Regions from separate parts of the Ancylobacter sp. TS-1 genome, predicted to be linked through region 2. Evidence: predicted binding sites of a transcription regulator. Region 2 holds the regulator's gene; the other holds the start of a gene.
What was found. Region 2 encodes LexA, which represses DNA repair genes until DNA is damaged. Its sites were predicted from a motif close to TGTTCNNNNTGTGTTCNG; they were not measured.
Positions count from the first base shown of each region.

Region 1: a site for LexA is predicted at 7,926-7,943, ahead of GBB76_RS15225 (DNA recombination protein RmuC). Genes of this name have one in related genera too.

Region 1 is NZ_CP045144.1:3,241,183-3,252,289, forward strand. Features, by position in the region: gene GBB76_RS15180 ([protein-PII] uridylyltransferase) at 1-447, opposite strand, end outside; gene GBB76_RS15185 (PRC-barrel domain-containing protein) at 645-1,217, opposite strand; gene GBB76_RS15190 (hypothetical protein) at 1,361-1,864, opposite strand; gene GBB76_RS15195 (sensor histidine kinase) at 2,111-3,436, opposite strand; gene GBB76_RS15200 (response regulator) at 3,446-4,249, opposite strand; gene GBB76_RS15205 (NepR family anti-sigma factor) at 4,452-4,700, shown strand; gene GBB76_RS15210 (sigma-70 family RNA polymerase sigma factor) at 4,697-5,248, shown strand; gene GBB76_RS15215 (DUF1328 domain-containing protein) at 5,394-5,573, opposite strand; gene GBB76_RS15220 (LysR family transcriptional regulator) at 5,696-6,595, opposite strand; gene GBB76_RS15225 (DNA recombination protein RmuC) at 6,692-7,894, opposite strand; gene def (peptide deformylase) at 8,006-8,560, shown strand; gene fmt (methionyl-tRNA formyltransferase) at 8,599-9,516, shown strand; gene GBB76_RS15240 (N-acetyltransferase) at 9,513-9,968, shown strand; gene GBB76_RS15245 (peroxiredoxin) at 10,097-10,732, opposite strand; gene GBB76_RS15250 (YMGG-like glycine zipper-containing protein) at 11,019-11,107, shown strand, end outside.
Region 2 is NZ_CP045144.1:959,686-970,792, forward strand. Features, by position in the region: gene hpxZ (oxalurate catabolism protein HpxZ) at 1-202, shown strand, start outside; gene GBB76_RS04710 (GntR family transcriptional regulator) at 310-1,008, shown strand; gene lexA (transcriptional repressor LexA) at 1,235-1,933, shown strand; gene GBB76_RS04720 (ComEC/Rec2 family competence protein) at 1,927-4,278, opposite strand; gene gltX (glutamate--tRNA ligase) at 4,496-5,932, shown strand; gene gltA (citrate synthase) at 6,166-7,476, shown strand; gene lpxB (lipid-A-disaccharide synthase) at 7,677-8,885, opposite strand; gene GBB76_RS04740 (LpxI family protein) at 8,882-9,790, opposite strand; gene lpxA (acyl-ACP--UDP-N-acetylglucosamine O-acyltransferase) at 9,765-10,595, opposite strand; gene fabZ (3-hydroxyacyl-ACP dehydratase FabZ) at 10,592-11,083, opposite strand; gene lpxD (UDP-3-O-(3-hydroxymyristoyl)glucosamine N-acyltransferase) at 11,089-11,107, opposite strand, start outside.

The DNA of each region.
Region 1 (11,107 bases), 1.7 Mb from region 2:
CTCGGCGACGCTCTCGCCCCAGGCGGTCTGCTTGTAGGGCAGCAGGAACAGGATGTCGGTGTCCGAGCCCGGCGCCATCAGGCCGCGCCCGTAGCCGCCGACCGCGACGATCGCCATCCGCTCGGAGGTGGAGGGGTTGTCGGAGCGGTAGAGGAACTTGACCGCCAGTTCGTGGACCAGGCCGATGATCTCGTCCTGCAGGCGGGAGAGCCGCTCGGCGCAGCGCCGGCCGGAGCCTTCCTCCATCAGCCAGCGCTCGGCGGTCTTGTGGCCGTGCTGGTAGGCCGCCTTCAGCCTTTTGGCGAGCTGGCTGCGCAGTTCGATCTCGCGCCCGGCCTTGCCGTCGTCGAGCACCTGCCGCGCCAGAGCGGACAGCTCCTCGCGCTGGGCGTCGACGTCGAAGAGTTCCTTGAAGGGATGGTCGGTGCGGCGGCGGGGTTCGGTCATGTCTGCGTCCGGCTGGTCGGATATCCGCTTTAGCCGATCCCGCCCGCGCCGTCATCGTGCGGCGCGGCGCCAAGGTGCCGGGAGAGGCCAAACGTCCACCATTCCGGCTTCCGGAACGTGACATGCCCGGCGCGAGGGCCGGGCATGTCCATCCTGACGGCGGCGCTGGCCGGCCGTCGCTACGCGTGCGGCCGAGGTCAGTTCGTCTTGGCCGCGGAGCTTTCGGTGCGAAGCTGCTCCAGCGTCTTGAACTCCGGCGCGCTGTTCAGCTCCTCCTTGGTGAGGGCGACAACGATCTTCTGGCCGTCGCCGGTCGGCGTCGGGGTCAGCGAGTCGAAGGATACCGCGACCGGCTTGGCGCCGATGCCGAGGAAGCCGCCGACATCGATCACGGCGGCGATGATGCTGCCGTCGCGCTCGACCACGACGTCGCTGATCGCGCCGAGCGTCTCGTCGGTAGAGGTCACGACATCGGTGCCGATCAGGTCGGAGCCGAGCCACTGGCCGGACGCCTGGGCGTTCACGAATTTGGGCGTTGCGGGCACGGTGGTGGTGGCCGCGTTGGCGTTGTCACCCGGCATCGGGTTGGGGGTGGCCGCCGGGCTGTTCGGCATCTCGGCGGCGGGGGCCTGCGGCGAGCCGGCATCCGGCTGGACCGGGCTGGCGGCCGGCGGGGTGGTGGTCTGCGGCGTGGGGCTCTGCCCGAAGGCGACGGCCGGCGCGAGCGCAAGGGCGGCGGCGGCGGTCAGGGTCGCGAGCTTGCTGGTCATCGTCATCTCCCGTAACGTGTTTCGTTCATGTGATGTGATGAAGAAGCGATCAGGCGATCGTCTGAACAAGTAACGCCTCTGTATTGCCCTCGGTTCCCTGTGCCGAACAAATTGTTCAGTTATGGTAATAAGATAGCTTGTCGTCAGTAGATGCGTTCGATCATCGAGGCGTCTGCGACGCAGACCGTCAGCTCTTCGGTCGCGAGATTGGATTTCGTCACGCCGATAGAGGAAAGGCAGCCCTTCGGCGTGCGCATCACGCGCGGCGGCACGGCCGTGCCGCTTCCCGCCCGAGCGGTGTTGTCCACCACCGGGTCGGTGGCTTCCGCCGGCGTGGCCGGGCCGGATGTGGCAGCGGGTGCGATGTCGAGGCGCGGGCCCTTGGCGGCGCGGTTGACCACCGGCGCCGGCACGGACCGGGCGGGGCCGATGGCCTCGATCGCCAGCGGCTGCGGGGCCAGCCGGGCGAAGGTGCCGTTGCTGAGCGCGGCGGCGGCGATGGGCACCATCAGCACGGCGCCGGTGGCGGCACCGAGAAGATAGGCGACCCCTCGCGAGGCGATGGCGGGTGCGGCCGGCCGCAGGGCCGGCGTCGCCCTGCGGCGAATGGTGATCCTTGCTGCAAGCCTGCCGGCGATCCTGTCCATGGCTCGTCCCCTTCGTGTTGTCCTTCACGGCCGACGCGGGTCGAAGGGCACAGAAAGGCCCATGCGGCAGGGATAATCCTCCCCGCCGCGCAAATCGTCCGCGCGCGCATGCTGATTCTGAAAAGCAACGGTGCGGCAAAGCCGCCGTCACAGGGTTAACGCACCGAAAGGAATCCGGTTCCCGCCGGGGAAACGTTAGGTTTCCGCGTTCGGCGGGGCGCGCCGGCGGGCGGTTCGGCCGGCGCGCTAGCGTTCGCTGGTGAGGTGGTGCTCGGGCACCGAGACGTTGCAGACGACGCCGGTGGCGGCGAAGCTGAGTTCCACCGTGCCGTCGAGGCCACGGGCGAGATTGCGCTCGATCACCAGCGAGCCGAAGCCGCGCGCCTTGGGTTCCTTCACCGGCGGTCCGCCGCTCTCGCGCCAGGACAACTCGAAGCCGCCGCCGGCCTCCGCCATCCGTCGCGCCCAGCTGATCTCGACCCGCCCGCCGGGGACGGACAGCGCGCCATATTTCGCGGCGTTGGTGGAGAGTTCATGCAGGGCGAGGCCGATATTCTGCGCCGCCTCGGGCTTCAGGAAGATGTTCGGTCCACGGATCGAGACCTGGGCGCTCTCGCTGTCGAGGTGATGGCCGAGCTGCGAGCGCACCATGTCGGTCAGCGAGGCGCCGTGCCAGCTTTCCTGCACCAGCAGATCGTGCGAGCGCGACAGGGCCTGCAGGCGGGCGCTGAAGAACTCTACGAAGTCGTCGATGGAGCCGGCATGGCGGGCCGTCTGCCGCGCCATCGCCTGGATCACCGCCAGCAGGTTCTTGGAGCGGTGGGTGAGCTCGCGCATCAGCAGGCGCAGATGCTGCTCGTTCTCCTTGCGCTCGGTGACGTCGACGACGGCGCCGGTCAGGCCCACGGTCGTGCCCGAGAGGTCGCGCAGCGGCTCGATATGGATGTCGTACCAGCGCTTGATGCCGTTCTCCTCCACCTCGGTCTCGCCCTTGCGGGCGGCGGAGGCGGTGAAGGACTCACGCTTGATGAGGTTGAGCGGCTGCGCGCGCGCCTCGCCCAGAAGGTCGGTGTCGGTGACGCCGAGCACCTGCTCGACCGGATAGCCGAACAGCGGCTTGCTGACCGAAGTGTAACGCAGGCAGCCATCCTGGGTGAAGATCGCCACGTTGGAGCCGCGCAACGCCATCTCGTAGCGTTGCAGCGCGGTGGCGAGCTCGAGTGTCAGCCGGCGCTGCTCATTGGCGACATGGCCGGGCGTGGGCAGGTTGATCAGCGCCCGGAAATTCGACAGCAGGGCGACCGCGCCGACGGCGTTGAGCGCGGCGATGCCGATCCGTACCGCCGACTGGAGCCAGGGCAGGCTGCGGGAATCGTCGAGGACGACGAGCAGCGACAGCAGCGCGAACATCGAGACCAGCGCGACGAGCAGCCAGCCGAGAAGCCGGGCGCGCCCGCCCAGATCGCGGCGCAGCCTGAGAAGGCGCGCGAGGCCGATGGCGATGGCCAGAGACGCGACGATCGTCACCCACCGAGCGGCATCGTCGATGAGGTCGATGGGAAGAGACGGCATATGTCACGCTCAGGCGGTGGCGCGCTGCTCCCGGGGACGGGCCCGGCGCTCGAAGAACAGCGCCTGGCTGATCACGGCGGCGACCGTCGACGGCTGGAACGGCTTGGCGATGAGGAAGGCCGGCTCCGGCCGCACGCCGGTGAGGAATCGCTCGGGATAGGCGGTGATGAAGATCACCGGTACCTCGACCTTTTCGATCAGCTCGTTCACCGCATCGAGCCCCGAGGAGCCGTCGGCGAGCTGGATGTCGGCGAGGATGAGGCCGGGTGCCTTGCGCCGGGCCAGTTCCACCGCTTCGGTGTGGGTGCGGGCGATGCCGGTCACGCGGTGGCCGAGGCTCTCCACCAGACCCTCGAGGTCCAGCGCGATGAACGGCTCGTCCTCGATGATGAGCACATCGGTGGCGATCTCGGCGGCAAGCTCGCGCCCGGCATCCTCGACGAGATGGCGCAGCGTCGGCACGTCGACTTCGAGGATGGTCGCCGCCTCTTCCTCGCTGAAACCCTCCAGCGAGACGAGAAGGAAGGCCTGTCGGACGACGGGGGTAATGTGGCCGAGCCGCCTCTCGCCCAGCACCTGGGCCGCCGCCGGATCGGCCTGCGCGTTGAGCGTCACCGAATCCCACAGGCGCGTGAGCAGGCGAAAGAGCGCCACGCGGGGATCCATCCCGCGGTCGAGCGTGCCGGGATCGGCAATGAGGGTTTCGAGCAGGGCGGTGACATAGGCGTCGCCCGCCGTCTGGCTGCCGCTCAGCGCGCGCGCATAACGGCGCAGGAACGGCAGATGCTGCGCGACAAGTTGCGAAGTGCTCACTCGCGTCTCCCCAATGCTGCAAGACTGAAGCGGTCGTTAACGTGTGATTCCGGACCGGGTTCCGGATGTTTCGAAAAAAACGTCAAAATCTGCATTCGTTTCGGAACCGCCGTGCCGCTTGGTCGTTATCGGCCTGCATGGAGCGACGGAGCCGTCATCGCACTCTGGCACCCTTGGGGGCTCAATGTCGGGAAAAAAAACTATGAATGACGATCAGTCCGAGGGCCAGTCGGCAACGGCCGACGCTCTCATCCACTCGCCCGGAGGCGGCGGGGGCACGGCGCTGGGAAGCGACATCCAGGCCAAGATCGGCCAGCACCTGCGGGCCATGTATGACGACGTGGTGCGCCAGGGCGTGCCCGACCGTTTCATGGACCTGCTGGCGCAGCTCGACAAGGCGGGCGGCAAGACCGGGACGCCCTCCGACGAGGATGGCGGAGGTCGTAAGTGAGCACGGTCGATCCGTCGCTGCGCGACGACATCATCGCCGCGATTCCCAATCTGCGCGCCTTCGCGATCTCGCTGAGCGGCAGCGTCGACCGCGCCGACGACCTGGTGCAGGAGACGCTGCTGCGGGCCTTCGCCAATATTTCGAGCTTCCGGCCGGGCACCAACCTGCCGGCGTGGCTGTTCACCATCCTGCGCAACCTGTTCCGCTCGGAATACCGCAAGCGCCGCCGCGAGGTGCCCGATTCCGATGGCGCCTTCGCCGCCACGCTGACCACCAATCCCGACCAGACGACGCATCTGGACTTCGAGGATTTCCGGATCGCGCTGGACAAGCTGCCATCGGACCAGCGCGAGGCGCTGGTGCTGGTGGGGGCCTCGGGCTTCTCCTATGAGGAGGCCGCCGAGATCTGCGAGTGCGCCGTCGGCACCATCAAGAGCCGGGTGAACCGCGCCCGCAAACGCCTCGGCGAGCTGCTCGCCATTGAGGGCGACGACGATTTCGGCCCGGACAAGACCACCCGCGCCGTGCAGGCAGCCGAACGCGCCTGAGGCGCGCCTCCTCTCCTTACCCGACACTCCGTTTGTGACCCTCGTTGCCGCTCGCCGCGCAGACGAGAACGCCCCCGGCTTGGGCCGGGGGCGTTTCGTGCGTCGACGGTAGGGGTTGGCGAAGGGGCTATGTCAGGGCGTCTGGTCAGGGTGCCCGGCCGGGGCGCCCGCGCAGCAGGCCGACCACGGCCGAGACCAGGAACAGGATGATGGCCACGAAGAAAATGATCTTGGCGATCTCGATCGCCGTGCCGGCGATGCCGCCGAAACCAAGCACCGCGGCGATCAGCGCGACGACGAGAAAGGTAAGCGCCCAGCTCAGCATGTCTGCCTCCGGTTGACGGTGCGGCGGCGCGGAAGGCGCCGGCCGCTTCGCCGGAACAACCGCCGAGCCGGCTCAGGGTTCCCTTTTGGCGCGCCGCCGGCGCGCGTGGCAGCGCCCGTGCCTCAGATCCGCTCGGAAAGCCCCGGCGCGATGGCCCGTGCCTCGGTGAGCAGGGCGGCGACGATGGGTGTCATCGGCTCGCGGTCGAGCACCACGAGGCCCATCTGGTGCGAGACCTCCGGTCCCTCGATGGGAATGGAGCGAATGCTGTCGGGGAAGGCGAAGACGTCGGCCAGCGTGTTGGCGACGACGCTGGCCCATTTGCCGGTGCGCACATGCGAGAGCAGGGCGATGGTGGAGTTGGCCTCCAGCATCGGCGTTACCGTGTGGCCGGATTCGGCAAGCTGCTTGTCGACGATGCGCCGGTTCTGCATGTCGGGGGTGAGCAGGCACAGCGGCACCCGGCCGACCTCCTCCCATGTCACCTTGGCGCGGTCGCCGAGCGGGGAATCCACCGAGGTGAGGAAGCGGTAGCCCTCGCGGTAGAGCGGCACGGTCTTCACCCGCCCGAGCGGGTCGTTGTCGAGATAGGTGACGCCGGCATCGGCTTCCAGGTTCTCGATCAGCCGCAGCACCTCGTTGGAGGTCGCCGACATCAGCGTGAAGCGCACATCGGCGTGCTTCTCGTGGAAGGGCGTGGTGAGCTCGGAGAGCATCGGCATGGCGGTGGGGATGGCGGCGATGCGCAGATGGCCGGAAAGGCCCTTGCGCATGCCGGCGATCTCCTGGCGCATGGCGCGCACGTCGCCGATGACCCGCCGCGCCCATTGCAGCGCCCGCTCGCCCTCCGGCGTGAAGCCGATGAAGCGCGAGCCGCGCTCGACAAGGCGCACGCCGAGCTGTTCCTCAAGCTGCTTGAGGCCGGCCGACAGGGTGGGCTGGGTGACGCCGCAGGCCTCGGCGGCGCGGCCGAAATGGCGTTCCTTGGCGAGGGCAAGCAGAAGTTCGAAACGGTCGATCACGCGGGACGCTTCCTGACGCAAGCACGATAGAAGGATTCTATCAGACTATCAGAGAACGCGGTTCCTGCGAATTGGACTGAATCGAAGCCGGCAGCGCTATTCTGCCGCGCCGCGCAGGCCGAGCGGGGTCGGCAGCAGCTCGGGCAGTTCCGCCTGCGCGGCGGTGGGGATGGCCTCGCCCTCGAATTCGAGCTGTTCGATGCGGGCGCCGCGCTTGGCCACCTTGTCGGCCGAGGTCAGCGCCTGCGCGACGTCCTCGTTGACCTGCCCGAAATGCTTCTGGAGATTGCCCACGCGGTCGCGCAGGCGGATCACGTCGGCGACCAGCTTGCCGCATTCGGCGCGGATGAGGTCGGCCTGCTCGCGCATGCGCGCATCCTTGCAGATGGCCTGCACCACCTGCACCGCCAGCATCAGCAGCGAGGGCGAGACGATGACGACGCGGGCGCGAAAAGCCTGCTGGATCACCTCGTCGAAATGCTCGTGTAGCTCGGCATAGACGGACTCGGAGGGCACGAACATCAGCGCGATGTCCTGCGTCTCGCCGCTGACGAGGTAGCGCTCGGCAATGTCCTTCACATGCGTGCCGACATCACGCTTGAGCCGGGTCTGCGCCTGCTTGCGGGCCTCGTCCGTCTGCGCCTCGCGAAAGGCGGTGACGGCCTCCAGCGGGAACTTGGAATCGATCAGCAGCGGGCGCTTGTCGCCGGGCAGGAAGATAGCGCAGTCGGCGCGCCGCCCGCTCGCCAGCGTGTGCTGGAAGGCGAAGCTGTCGCGCGGCAGCCCGTCGGCGACCAGTGCCTGCAGCCGGCCCTCGCCGAAAGCGCCGCGCGCCTGCTTGTTGGAAAGCGTCTCGCGCAGGCTCATCACCTGGCCGGACAGTTCCCCGAGCGAGAGGCGGGCCTGATCCACCAGCGCGAGCCGCTCGTTGAGCTTGGTGAGGTTCTCGTGCGTCGCCTCGGCCGAGCGGGCGAGGCTCTCGCCCATGCGGTGGGTGGAGGCGTCGAGACGCTCGGCCACCGCGCGGGCGAGTTCGCCCTGGCGCTGGGCCAACACCTCGGCCATGGACTGCACGCGGCCGATGGTCTCCGACTGGGTGCGGGCGAGATCGGCGAGGCGCTGTTCCAACTCGTCGGCGCGGCGCGCCTGCTCGTCCGCCTCCAGCGCGTTCTGCCGGGCGCTGCGCGAGACGGCGCGCAGCACGGCGACGAGCAGGAGGAAGGCGAGGGCGCCGGCGCCGGCGAGCGCCTGCATCAGCGTCACCGGCTGGCTGCCGAGGGAGAAGAGCACCTGATCCATCGCGCCCTTCTAGCAGATTCGAAATGCGGCTGCGAACGTAGCGGGAACATTCTCCACCGCCGGGGCAGGGGCTCCGTTGACCGGCGTGGAACGGTCTACTATCTGAACGGCATGTCGATACGCCCTCTCGTCATCCTCCCCGATTCCCGCCTGCGGCTCATTTCCGATCCCGTCATGCGCGTGGACGCGCGCGTGCGCGCGATCGTCGAGGACATGTTCGAGACTATGTATGACGCGCCCGGCGTCGGGCTGGCGGCGATCCAGGTCGGCATTCCCGAGCGCATCGTCACCATCGATGTCGGCCCGCGCGAGGCCGAGGGCAAGGAAGGCGGCGAGGGCAGCGACGAGAAGCGGCCCATCGCGCTGATCAACCCGGAGATCGTCGCCGTGTCCGAGGACCTGTCGGTCTATTCGGAAGGCTGCCTGTCGATCCCGGAATATTACGCCGACGTCGAGCGCCCCGCGAGCGTGCGGGTGCGCTACATGGACATCAACGGCGAGACGCGCGAGATCGACGCCGACGGCCTGCTCGCCACCTGCGTGCAGCATGAGATCGACCATCTCGACGGCGTGCTGTTCATCGACCACATCTCCAAGCTCAAGCGCGACCGGGTGGTGAAGAAGTTCACCAAGCTCGCCCGCGACAAGGAGCGCGACGGGGTCTGATCCTCGCCCGCCTGTCCTCTTTCTCGCCGGGAGCCCGCATGCGCATCGTCTTCATGGGCACGCCCGATTTCGCGGTGCCGACGCTGGTCGAGATCGTCGGCGCCGGCCACGAGGTGGTCGCCGTCTACACGCGCGCGCCGGCGCAGGCCGGGCGCCGCGGGCTGGAAATGGTGCCCTCGCCGGTGCACCGCACGGCCGAGCGCCTCGGCATCCCCGTGCTGACCCCGGCGACGCTGCGCGACGCGGCGGCGGCCGAAACCTTCGCCGCGCATCAGGCGGACGTCGCGGTGGTGGTCGCCTATGGCCGCATCCTGCCGCAGAACATCCTCGACCTGCCGACGCTCGGCTGCCTCAACCTGCACGCCTCGCTGCTGCCGCGCTGGCGCGGCGCCGCGCCGATCCAGCGCGCCATCATGGCCGGGGATGCCGAGACCGGCGTCGCCGTCATGAAGATGGAGGCCGGGCTCGATACCGGGCCGGTCGGCCTCGTCGAGCGCGTCGCCATCGGGGCGGACATGACGGCGGGCGAACTGCACGACCGGCTGATGATCGTCGGCGGCGACCTGATCGGCCGCGCGCTGGCGGCGCTGGAGCGCGGCGCGCTCGGCTTCACGCCGCAGCCGGAAGACGGCGTGACCTACGCCGCCAAGATCGACAAGAGCGAGACCCGCATCGACTGGGGCAAGCCGGCAAAGGCGGTGCACGACCATATTCGCGGCCTCTCGCCCTTCCCGGGCGCGTGGTTCGAACTCGACGGCGTGCGGGTGAAGGTGCTGCGCTCGACGCTCGGCGACGGCGCGGGCGCACCCGGCACGGTGCTGGACGAGGCGCTCACCATCGCCTGCGGGGACGGTGCCGTGCGGCTCGTCGAGGTGCAGAAGGCGGGCAGCCGGGCGATGGCGGCGCAGGAATTCCTGCGCGGCACGGCGCTCGGGCCCGGCGCGGTGCTGGCATGAGCGCGCCCTTCATCCGCGCACTCACGCCCCCGGATCACGCGCACTGGCTGCCGCTGTGGCGGGCCTATCTCACCTTCTACGAGGCGTCGCTGCCGGACGAGGTGACGGCCACGACCTGGGGACGCCTGCTCGACCCCGCCGAGCCGGTGCACGGCGCGCTGGCCTTCGACGGCGAGGGCCGGGCGGTCGGGCTGGTGCACTGGATTTTCCACCGCTCGACCTGGGCGGTGGGCGAGGTGTGCTACCTCAACGATCTCTATGTCGATCCCGGCCAGCGCGGCGGCGGCTTCGGCCGCGCCCTGATCGCCCATGTGGCGGCGGATGCCCGCGCGCAGGGCGCCGCCAAGGTCTACTGGCTCACCCACGAGACCAACGCCACGGCGCAGCGCCTCTACAACGCCGTCGCCGAACGCACCGGCTTCATCCAGTACCGCAAGGTGCTGGAGCCCTGAGGGAAAGATAGGGCGCGCCGGCGAGCGTCATCCCGGACGACCGCAGGCCGATCCGGGATCGCGTCGCATGGCGCGCGACCCCGGCTCTCGCGACGCTCGGCCGGGATGACGTTCCGGCGAAGAGTGCCTCACTTCCCCGGCTGGGCGACCACGCGCAGATAGGGCTTCAGCGTCTTCCAGCCCTGCGGAAACTTCTCCTTCGCCGCTTCGTCGCTCACGGAAGGAACGATGATCACGTCGTCGCCGTCCTTCCAGTTCGCCGGCGTGGCGACCGAATGCTGGGCGGTGAGCTGGAGCGAGTCGATGACGCGCAGGATCTCGTCGAAGTTGCGCCCCGCGCTCGCCGGATAGGTGAGCGAGAGCTTCAGCTTCTTGTCCGGCCCGACGACGAACACCGAGCGCACCGTCATGGTGTCCGACGCGTTCGGGTGGATCATGTCGTAGAGGTCGGCGACCTTGCGGTCCTGATCGGCGATCAGCGGGAAGTTCGGGGCGTAGCCCTGCGTCTCGGCGATGTCGTCCGCCCATTTCGCATGGGCGTCGAGCGGGTCGACGGAGAGCCCGATCACCTTGACGTTGCGGCGGTCGAATTCGGGCTTGAGCCGGGCGACCTGGCCAAGCTCGGTGGTGCAGACCGGGGTGAAGTTCTTCGGGTGCGAGAACAGCACGCCCCAGGAATCGCCGAGCCACTCATGGAAGCGGATCGGGCCTTCGGTGGTTTCGGCCTCGAAGTCGGGGACGACGTCCCCAAGACGCAGTGTCATGACAGCCTCCTGAATGCGGCGGAAAGTGAAAAGTCTATAATTCTTGTATTATACTGCCGGGCGCCCCGCTTAGGAAGCGCCATAGCGCGCCCCCCGTCGGGCCGGCATGGAACCGACGCCTGTTCCGCACGTTACAGCACGGGCGGCCGGACGGCTCTGTGACGTAAGGGGCAAACGCCCGCACATTTGCGGGAGCGTGCCTCCACGATCGCGCGTTTCCGCCCTACGCCACGTCAAACGGGCGCCGCGCCGCATCGGCCGGGGCCGCTGCATCTGGAGAGGGAACATGCTCAAGATCGTTGCGATTTCCGCCGTCGCGCTCAGCCTCGCGGCCTGCACCACCACCGAGCGCCGGACGGCGGGCGGCGCGCTCAT
Region 2 (11,107 bases):
CGCCCGCTCGCCGGCCGGGCTGGAGCGCATGCTGGACCGCACGCAGATCACCACCTATGGCCGCGACTTCGCCGTCGCCTCGACCCTGTTCCGGCGCGGCTCGACGCCCGGCAAGGTCGGCCGGCAGATGCAGACCTGGATGCGCACGCCGGCCGGCTGGAAGGTCGTCGCCGCCCATGTCAGCCTCATCGACGACAAATGACCCAGCGGCATCGGCCGCATGAAGTGCTTGGTGAAGCTGGGCGCGCCGGCTAATGATGCGAATGGCGGCCCGCTCCCTCGCCGCCTCATCAGATTCGTCGTTCGCGCATGTCGGTGCTGCCTGTCCGCTTCCCGCTCGAACCGCCCGCCGGCGTCGGCCGGCGGGGCCGCGTGACGCGCGCCGAGGAACTGCGCATGCAGCTTGCCGACGAGATCACGCGCGGCACGCTGCCGCCCGGCACCGCGCTTGACGAGACGGCGCTGGCGGCGCGTTTCGGGGTCTCCCGCACGCCGGTGCGCGAGGCGCTGCGCGAGCTGAACGCCTCCGGGCTCGTCGATGCCCGCCCCCATCGCGGCGCCGTGGTCGCGCGGCCGAGCGTCGACCGGCTGCAGAACATGTTCGACGTGATGGCGGAGCTGGAGGCGCTGTGCGCCGGGCTGAGCGCGCTCGCCATGACGCCGCAGGAGCGCCGGCAGCTCGAACGGCTGCACGCCGACATGGGCGAGCTGATGCGGCTGGGCGACTTCACCGCCTATCGCGAGGCGAACGAGCAGTTCCACACCTCGATCTATGCCGGCAGCCACAACGACTATCTGATCGAGATGACGGTCGGCACGCGCCGGCGGCTCTCGCCCTTCCGCCGTGCCCAGTTCCGGGCGCTGGGCCGCCTCGCTCTCTCGCACACCGAGCACGACCGGGTGACGACGGCCATCCTGCGCGGCGACCGCGACGCCGCCGCGAACGCGATGCGCAGCCATATCGCCATCGTGCACGACGCCTACGAGCAATACGCGCAGACCGTCTGACCGCAGCCGGCCGGACGACGAATCGGGGCCCGCAAGTCCCCTCGGCACGACCTCTGGATACCTCCCGCGCGGGCCCCGCCACGCGCCGCCGGCGCCCTCGCCTTGAGAACACACGCGTTTTCCGGCCCTTAGCGATGCCTTTACCCATTGTGGAACACAATAGGAACGGATATATTTGTTCGCGATTTGTTTCAGTCCGGCATCAGCCGTCAGACGGGACCTACGGATGCTTACCCGCAAACAGCATGAGCTGCTTCTCTTCATCAATGAACGCCTCCAGAAGGACGGCGTGCCGCCCTCCTTCGAGGAGATGAAGGATGCGCTCGACCTCAGGTCGAAGTCGGGCATCCACCGGCTGATCACGGCGCTGGAGGAGCGCGGCTTCATCCGCCGCCTTCCCAACCGCGCGAGGGCACTCGATGTGGTCCGCCTGCCGGAAGACGCGCAGCCGTCCAAGCCCGCTCCCCGTCCCTTCGCGCCCAACGTCATCGAGGGCAATCTCGGCCGTGTGCGCCCGGCGAACGAGGACGACGAGACGCGGCGCGTGGTGCCGATCCCGGTCATGGGCCGGATCGCCGCCGGCACGCCCATTTCCGCCATCCAGTCGCGCGACCACACCATCGGCATGCCCCCTGAGATGCTGTCCGGCGGCGAGCATTTCGCGCTGGAAGTGCGCGGGGATTCGATGGTCGAGGCCGGCATTCTCGACGGCGATCTCGCGCTCATCCGCAAATGCGACTCGGCCAATACCGGCGAGATCGTGGTGGCGCTGATCGACGACGAGGAAGCCACCCTCAAGCGCCTGCGCCGCAAGGGCGCCTCGGTGGCGCTGGAGGCGGCCAACCCGGCCTATGAGACCCGCATTTTCGGTCCCGACCGGGTGCGCATTCAGGGCAAGCTGGTCGGGCTGTTCCGGCGCTACTGAACCTCCATCGGCGCTTCGGCGGGCGTTGAATCGTCTTCCACGTCGCGCATCGGCTCCTTTGACGCCGGTTGCTTTGATGTCAGTGCCGCTGATGCGGGGGCTTTTGACGTGTGTCCGCTTGATGGCGGTAACGTCTGCGCCTTCGGCTCCCAGGGACGCGTGCCGGCCGCCGGGCGGGCCGCCACCAGGCGCCAGCCGCCCTCAGGATTGCGATAGCCGGCGATTCCGCCGATAGGCCGGGCGGGATCGACCCGCACCACGGTCGCCGCGCAATCGTCGGGCGGCGCGAAGGGCGTCACCAGTACGCGCGCGAGACGGCAATCATCCTCCAGCGACTCCCTCTGGCGCGACAGCGCGGCAAGGCCGCCCTCGGGAAGCGGCAGCGTGCAGCCGGCCATGTCGCAGGCGGCGCCGGCCGTGACCTGCGTCGCGCCGACCCGCGCGCGGTCGCCATCCGCGTTGAGCCATTGCTCGACCGCGAAGCGGCCGGCGAGCCCGCTCATGCGATCGCCCATCACCGCCAGCGCACCGTCCGCGCCCCTCACCGCCACCGTCCGCGCCTGCGCGTCCACCAGCAGGTCGGGCCGCGGCGCACTCGCGGTCGCCCACAAAGCGAGCCCGGCCAGGGCGGGCGCCACCAGCACCAGACGCGAGCGCGCGAGGCAGAGCACCACCAGGGCGAGGCTGAACAGGGCAAGGCTCACGGCCGGCATCGCCCGCACGCCGCGATCCGCCCCCGGCAGGGCGGCGACGGCATCGGCGATGGCAAGCATTGCGCCGATGCCCCAGCCCATCACCCGCCATATCGGCTCGTCCCATCCGAACGGCATCAGCAGGGCGCCGACCAGGCCCATCGGCATGACGATGAACGACACCACCGGCATCGCCGCCAGATTGGCCAGCAGGCTGAGCGGCGCCAGCCGCTGGAAGTGGAAGGCCGCGAACGGCGCCGTCGCCAGTCCCGCCGCCAGCGAGCCCAGCACCAGCGCCGCGAGGTAGCGCGCCGGCACTGCGAGCACCGGGGCGCTCACGCCCGGCGGCGCGGCGATGAAGCGGCCGAACCGCTCATAGGCGGCGACCAGCGCCAGCGTCGCCGCGAACGACATCTGCGCGCCCGGATCGAGCACCGCCCAGGGCGTCAGCGCCATCACCGCCAGCGCCGCGAGCGCCAGCGTGCGCAGGGTGAGCGCCGGCCGCCCGAGAACGACGCCGGAGAGCACCAGCAGCGTCATCGCATAGGCGCGCTGGGTCGGCACCTCGGCGCCGGACAGAAGCAGGTAGAAGCTCGCCGAAGCCACGGCCGGCAGCGCCGCCCAGGCCTTGATCGGCCGCGACAGGGCGAGTTCCGGCACCAGCGCCAGCAGGGCGCGCGCGAGAAAGAACACCGTGCTGGCCACCAGCGCCATGTGCAGACCGGAAATCGAGAGGATGTGCGAGAGGCCGGCGATCCGCATGCTCTCCTCGATCGGCTCGCCCACCGCGTCGCGCAACCCGGTGACGAGCGCCACCGCGACCCCGCCATCCGCGCCCGGCAGCGTCGCCCGGATCCGCGCGGCGATGGCGCGGCGGGTGCCGTCAAGCCAGGTGGCGAGGCTGAGGCTCCAGGGCGGCGCGCCGGGCGCCGGCGCCGCCTCCGGCCGGCCCAGCGCGAAGCCGGTGGCGCCGATGCCGTCGAACCAGATCGCCCGGCCGAAATCGAATCCGCCGGGATAGGCCGGCCCGGGCGGCGGGCCGAGCGTGGCGCGCAGGCGCACATGGCTACCCACAGCCGGAGGGTCGCGTCCCGTCAGCGTCACCCGCACGCGCTGCGGCGGCTCGGCCGGCGGGCGCGCGAAGCCGGTGACGAGAAGGGTGATCCGGCTGCCGCGCGGGCGCTGCTCGGCCGCCTCGACGAAACCGGTCAGTTCGGCCGCGTAGAGCGTGCTGCCGAGCACCGGATGCGCCATGCGCTGTACCTGCAGCCCGGCCACCGCGAAGCCGAGCGCGACGACGGCAAGCAGCGCGAAGAGATGGAAGCCGAAGGGCCGCTCCCGCCGCCATGCGGCCAGCGCGGCGAAAACGCCGGCCGGCACGAAGCCGGCATAGGCCAGCGGTTCCTGCGGCGCGGCGAAATAGAGCGCGGATCCCAAGGCGAAGGCGACTGGCAGGAACAGGAAGCCGCGCCGGTCGTCGAGTTCGCGCGCCAGAGCGGCGGAAAGGCCGCCGAGTAGCGCCGCGAACGGCAGTCCCGGCCAGCGTCCGGTGACGCCGAGGGCGGGCCTCGCGGCCGCGAGCACCGCCACCCGCGCCCCCCGGCGGCGCGGCATGTCCTTGCCCGGAATGTCCTCTCCCGGCGGCGCCTGCATCCCCGCACGGCCCCCTTCCGCACGCCCCCTTGCGCACTCCCGATGAAGGTCGCGGACACGCCCGGCGCACGCGCCTGTGACGGGCCGGCGGCGTCTCGGGCGATCCTGCGCTTTTCCCGTGTCGCGCACCTATGGTACACGCACCGTCCGCGCCCGCCACGCAGCAACCTTCACGCTTTGACGCCGCTGACATTCCCCGGCGCGAGACGAAAGAGCCATGTCCGAGACCGTCGTCACCCGCTTCGCCCCTTCGCCCACCGGCTTCCTGCACATTGGCGGGGCGCGCACCGCGCTGTTCAACTGGCTCTACGCCCGCGCCAAGGGCGGCACGATGCTGCTGCGCATCGAGGACACCGACCGCCAGCGCTCCACCCCGGAAGCCATCGACGCGATCATCGACGGGCTGAACTGGCTCGGCATCGACTGGTCAGGCGACGTCATCTACCAGTTCGCCCGCGCCGAGCGGCACCGCGAGGCGGTGGAGCAGATGATCGCCGCCGGCCGCGCCTATCCCTGCTACGCCTCGGCGGCGGAGCTGGAGGAGATGCGCGAGACCGCCCGCAAGGAGGGCCGCCCGCCCCGCTATGACGGGCGCTGGCGCGACCGCGACCCGTCCGAATACCCCACCGACCGCAAGCCGGTCTTCCGCCTCAAGGCGCCGACCGAGGGCGAGACGGTCATCGACGACCTCGTGCAGGGCCGCGTCGTGATCCCCAACAAGGACCTCGACGACCTCGTGCTGCTGCGCTCCGACGGCACGCCGACCTACATGCTCTCCGTGGTCGTCGACGACCACGACATGAACGTCACCCACATCATCCGCGGCGACGACCACCTGACCAATGCCGCGCGTCAGACGCAGATCTACCATGCGCTGGGATGGGAGGTGCCGAAGATGGCGCATATCCCGCTCATCCACGGGCCGGATGGTGCCAAGCTCTCCAAGCGCCACGGCGCGCTCGGCGTCGATGCCTATCGCGCCATGGGCTACCTGCCCGCCGCGCTGCGCAACTACCTCGTCCGCCTCGGCTGGAGCCATGGCGACCAGGAGATCTTCTCGACCGAGGAAATGACCTCCCTGTTCGATCTCGACCGGGTGGGACGCTCGGCGGCGCGCTTCGATTTCGCCAAGCTGGAGAGCATCAACGGCCTCTATATGCGGGCGACGCCGGACGCGGAGCTTCTGGCGGCCATCGACACGCTGCTGCCGCACATCCCCAATGGCGCGAGCATCGCCGCGGCGCTCACCCCGGAGCGGCGGGCGCAGCTTCTGGCCGCCATGCCGGGGCTGAAGGAGCGTGCGAAGACACTCATCGAACTCATTGATAATGCTTCATATATTCTGAACGTTCGCCCGCTGCCGATCGAGGAGAAGGCGCAGGCGCTGCTGACCGGGGAGGCCCGGCGCCTGCTCGCCGCAGCGGCCGAGAAGCTCGCCCGCGTGGCCGAGTGGAACGCCGTCGAGACCGAGGCGGCGGTGCGCGCGACGGCCGAGGAGCTCGGCGTGAAGCTCGGCGCCATCGCCCAGCCGCTGCGCGCCGCGATGACCGGAAAGACGACCTCTCCCGGTATCTTCGACGTTCTGGCCGTGCTCGGCCGGGAGGAGTCGCTGGCCCGCATCGCCGACCAGACCGGCTCGCTCGCGGCGGCGTAAGATCTCCGTCTAGCACGGCGCGCAGGTGGAGGTGAATTCGTTTCGCCGCCACCGCACGGCCGCATTGCGGTACCAATTTCGCTGCGCTTGCGAGGGCGGATCGAAACCGCTACGACTGCCTCTCGGGCCGCAGCGAGACATCCCCCGTCTCCGGCCATGGCCTCCGGGCCCGGCACTGCACCCGCAAGACGTGATCCGTTTCATTCGGTTCCACAGGCTCAGGGAGAACCCGCATGGACGCCAGCAGCGGCACTTCGGCGAAATCCGCCACCCTCACCATTGGCGATGAAAGCTGGGAGCTGCCGATACTGAACGGCACCATCGGCCCCGACGTCATCGATATCGCCAAGCTCTACGCCCAGACCGGCAAGTTCACCTACGACCCCGGCTTCACCTCGACCGCCTCCTGCGAAAGCCAGATCACCTATATCGACGGCGACGAAGGCATTCTGCTCTATCGCGGCTACCCGATCGAGCAGCTGGCGGAGAGCGGCGACTTCCTCGAGACCTGCTACCTGCTCCTCTACGGCGAGCTGCCCACCGCCGCCCAGAAGGCGGATTTCGACTACCGCGTCACGCGCCACACCATGGTGCATGAGCAGATGAGCCGGTTCTTCCACGGCTTCCGTCGCGACGCGCACCCCATGTCGGTTCTGGTGGCCTCGGTCGGCGCGCTGTCGGCCTTTTATCACGACAGCACGGACATTTCGGACCCGCAGCAGCGCATGATCGCCTCGATCCGCATGATCGCGAAGATCCCGACGCTGGCGGCCATGGCCTACAAATACTCGATCGGCCAGCCCTTCGTTTACCCGAAGAACGACCTCGACTACGCCTCGAACTTCCTGCGCATGTGCTTCTCGGTGCCGTGCGAGGAGTACAAGGTCAACCCGATCCTCTCCCGCGCGATCGACCGCATCTTCATCCTGCACGCCGATCACGAGCAGAACGCCTCGACCTCGACCGTGCGCCTCGCCGGCTCGTCGGGCGCCAACCCCTTTGCCTGCATCGCCGCCGGCATCGCCTGCCTGTGGGGGCCCGCCCATGGCGGCGCCAACGAGGCGGCGCTCAAGATGCTCGGCGAGATCGGCTCGGTGGACCGCATCCCGGAATTCATCAAGCGCGCCAAGGACAAGAACGATCCGTTCCGCCTGATGGGCTTCGGCCATCGCGTCTACAAGAACTACGACCCGCGCGCCAAGATCATGCAGCGCACCTGCCACGAGGTGCTCGGCGAACTCGGCATCCAGGACGACCCGCTGCTCGACATCGCGGTGGAGCTGGAGCGCATCGCGCTGCAGGACGAGTACTTCGTCGAGCGCAAGCTCTACCCGAACATCGACTTCTATTCGGGCATCACCCTGCGCGCCCTCGGCTTCCCGACCTCCATGTTCACCGTGCTGTTCGCTCTCGCCCGCACCGTGGGCTGGATCGGCCAGTGGAAGGAAATGATCGAGGATCCGGGCCAGCGCATCGGCCGCCCGCGCCAGCTCTACACCGGCGCCGTCGGGCGCGACTACATCCCGATCGCCCGCCGCAAGTGAGCGGCGCCTGACGGCGGCGTGCCGGTAGCGGCGCGACGCGGTCGGACGAGACAAGCGGCGCCCGCGCCGCCGCCTGAGACGAGAGCTTCAGAATTCCCCGTCCTCCCGCCGGAGGGCGGGGATTTTGCTTTCTGGCTGGTGTTTGCCGTCGTGGCCGGGCGTGACCCGGCCATCCACGCTTGCACTGCACGCGCCCGGCCTCAGCCCTTCGCGCCTGCGCGCGCGTCCGCCAGCGTTTCCAGAACGGCGCGCGCCGCCCGGCGGCTCGGCGGCTCGCCGCCCTCGCCCATCATCGCGTCGAGCCGGGCGAAGGCGGCGAGCTGCGCCCCGCGCTCGTCTCCGCCCTCGATGAGCTGCGCGAGCTGCGCCGCCATGGCGGGCGGATCGATATGCCATTGCAGATATTCCGGCACCGTCGGCGTACCGAGGATGAGATTCGGCAGGATCGCGGTCTTCACCTTGATGAAGTACGGCGCGATGCGCCCTTCCAGCCACGGGACGCGATAGGCGGCGACCGTGGGAATGCCGGAGAGCGCCAGTTCCAGCGTCACCGTACCCGAGGCCGCCAGCGCCGCCCGCGCGATGCGGAACGCGGCGCGCTTCTCTTCCTCGTCGACGACGATGCGCGGCTTGACCGGCCAACCGGCCACGACCTCCTCGACCTGGGCGAGCCGGCGGGGCAGCGTCGGCAGCACCACGTCGACGTCCGGCAGGCGTTCGCGTACCCGCTCCAGCACCTCGCCGAAGGTCGCCCCGAGCCGCGCCAGCTCGGCGCGCCGGCTTCCCGGCAGCACCAGAAGGACGGGCGGCATCCCTTCGCGACGCCGTGCCTCCTCGGCATTCGGCCGCAGGCGATCCAGTTCGCCAAGCAGCGGGTGGCCGACATAGGTGGTCGGCGGCCCGCCGAGCGCATGCATCGCCTCCGGTTCGAAAGGCAGCAATGCCAATACCTTATCGAAGTCCGGCGCCATCGCCCGCGCGCGGCCCGGCCGCCAGACCCAGACCGTCGGCGCGACATATTTGACGATGGGCAGGCCGGGAAGGCGCGCCCTCACCTTGCGCGCCACGCGATGGGTGAAATCCGGGGCGTCGACCAGGACGAGAATGTCGGGCGGCGCATCGATGATCGCCCGCGCGGTCTCGCGCATCCGCCGCAATATGCGCGGCAGGCCGGCGACGACCTGCGCGAAGCCCATGGCGGTGATGTCCTCCATCGGGAACAGGCTCGCCAGCCCCTGCGCCTGCATGCGCGCGCCGCCGACGCCGCGAAAGCGCACACCCGACGGGCTCAGCCCCTTGAGCTCCGCCATCAGCTCGGCGCCGAGCGCATCGCCGGATTCCTCGCCCGCGACGATGAAGACGTCGAGCGGGCGAGCTTCGTCCGCGCCCGTGCCGGAAGGGGCGCTCATGGCGCATCCGCCCCGTCACGGACGAAAGCGTGGATGAACAGCCCGGCCGCGTCCGCAGCGCGCAGCAGCGCCTCGACATCGGAAACGATGACGCCCCCGGCCTCGACGGCGATACCCGCAAGCCCGGCGCGCGCCGCGCCCTCGACGGTGCGCACCCCGAGCGAAGGCAGGTCGAGCCGCCGGTCCTGCCCCTCCTTGGGGCGCTTCACCAGCACGCCACAGGGCGCCGGCATCTTGATCCGGCCATTGGCGCGCAGCTCCGCGACCCGCGCCAGCATCAGGTCGGTGCCCTCCGCCGCCTCCATGGCCACCACATGCCGGTTCATCACCACCAGCCCCTGCCCGATGTCGAGCGGGCCGGTGACGGCCAGCACCCGGCGCCCGAGCGCGATATCCTCCATCTGCCCGGCATCGGGCGCGACCGCGCCGAGCGTGCCGGCCGGAAGCAGGATTTCGGGGGCGATTTCATGGGCGCCGACGAGGCGAAAGCCCGCCTCCTCGAACAGCCGGCCAAAGCTGGTCAGCAGGTGATCGTCGCCCCCGCGCAGCATGCCGAACACGCGCGGCAGCAGGGTCAGCGTGGTCCAGTCCAACCGGATGTCGCGCATGCGCGGGCGCAGCACATTGCCGATGAACACCACATCGCGGCAGCCCAGGCGGCGCAGTTCGCGCGTCAGCAGCCCGAAGCGGCCGATATGGACCCACATATGCGGCCACGCTTCGACGGTGGAATCGGCGAAGCCGCGCACCGGAAAGAGCATGACCCGGCGCCCGGCCTTGCGGGCGGCCTGCGCCACCGCGAGAGGAAAGGCGCCGCCGCCGCAGATGATGGCGAGCGGCTCGCCCGCCCCCGGCGTCTGCGGCCCGGCCGGGCCGGGTTCAGGCGGCTTCGGGCTCGGCGACATGATCGGCCGCGTCGGCGGGTACGGTCAGGCGGCGCTTGCCGGCGCTGCGCACGAACGCGACGATCTGCAGGACATGGTCGTTGTCACCGAACTCGGCCGCCACGCGGTCGGCGCGCTCGGCGAGCGTGCCGCCGCCGTAGAACAACTCGCGATAGGCGGCCTGCATCTGCCGGCGCTGCTGGAGCGTGAGGCCCCGGCGCTTCAGGCCGGTATAGTTCAGCGAGCGCAGGCCCGGATGGCCCTCCATCATCAGGCCGTAAGGGATGATGTCGAAGTGCACCCCGCACATGCCGCCGACCATGGCGCCGTCGCCGATACGCGTGAACTGGTGCACGGCAGCAAGCCCGCCGATGAACACATTTTCGCCGACCGTCACGTGCCCGGCCAGCGTGGCATTGTTGGCGAACACGGCGCGCGCGCCGACCACGCAGTCATGCGCGATGTGGCTGCCGACCATGAACATACCGCCCTCGCCGACCACCGTCTCCATGTGGCCGCCGGCGGTGCCGGTGTTCATGGTGACATGCTCGCGGATGATGCAGTTGCGGCCGACCAGCAGGCGGCTCGACTCGCCCTTGTAATGGTAGGACTGCGGCTGCGAACCCAGCGAGGCGAACGGGTACACCACCGTGCCTTCGCCCAGCGTGGTGTGCCCGGCGACGGCGACATGCGAGACGAGGCGCACGCCCGCCTCCAGCACCACATTGGCGCCGACGGTGCAGAAGGGCCCGATCTCGACGCCCTCGCCCAGCCTGGCGCCGTCCTCGATGCGTGCGGCCGGATCGATCCTTGCCCCGCCGCTCACTTCTTCGGTTCCCGGGCGATCATCGCGCCCACCTCGGCCTCGGCCACCAGCTGGCCGTCGACTCTGGCCTCGCCTCGGAACCACCACATGTTGCGGCGCTTGGTCATCTGCGTCATGTGGTACTCCAGCACATCGCCCGGTATCACGGGCCGACGGAATTTCGCCTTGTCGATGGTCATGAAATAAACGAGCGAGGGCGCACCGTCACCGGGGCGCTCCAGCAGGCAGATCGTGCCCGCCGTCTGCGCCATGCCCTCGAGGATCAGCACGCCCGGCATGACAGGATTGTCGGGGAAATGGCCCTGGAAATGGGGTTCGTTGGCCGACACGTTCTTGATACCGACCGCCTTCCGGTCGCCCTCGATGCCGACGATCTTGTCGACCATGAGGAACGGGTAGCGGTGCGGCAGCGCGGCCAGAATGCGGAGAATGTCGGCGGAGCCGAGCGCGGCGGTCTCGGTCGCGATGGTATCGGCCTGCACGTCCATGTCCTTCACTGCCCCTCCTGTCGG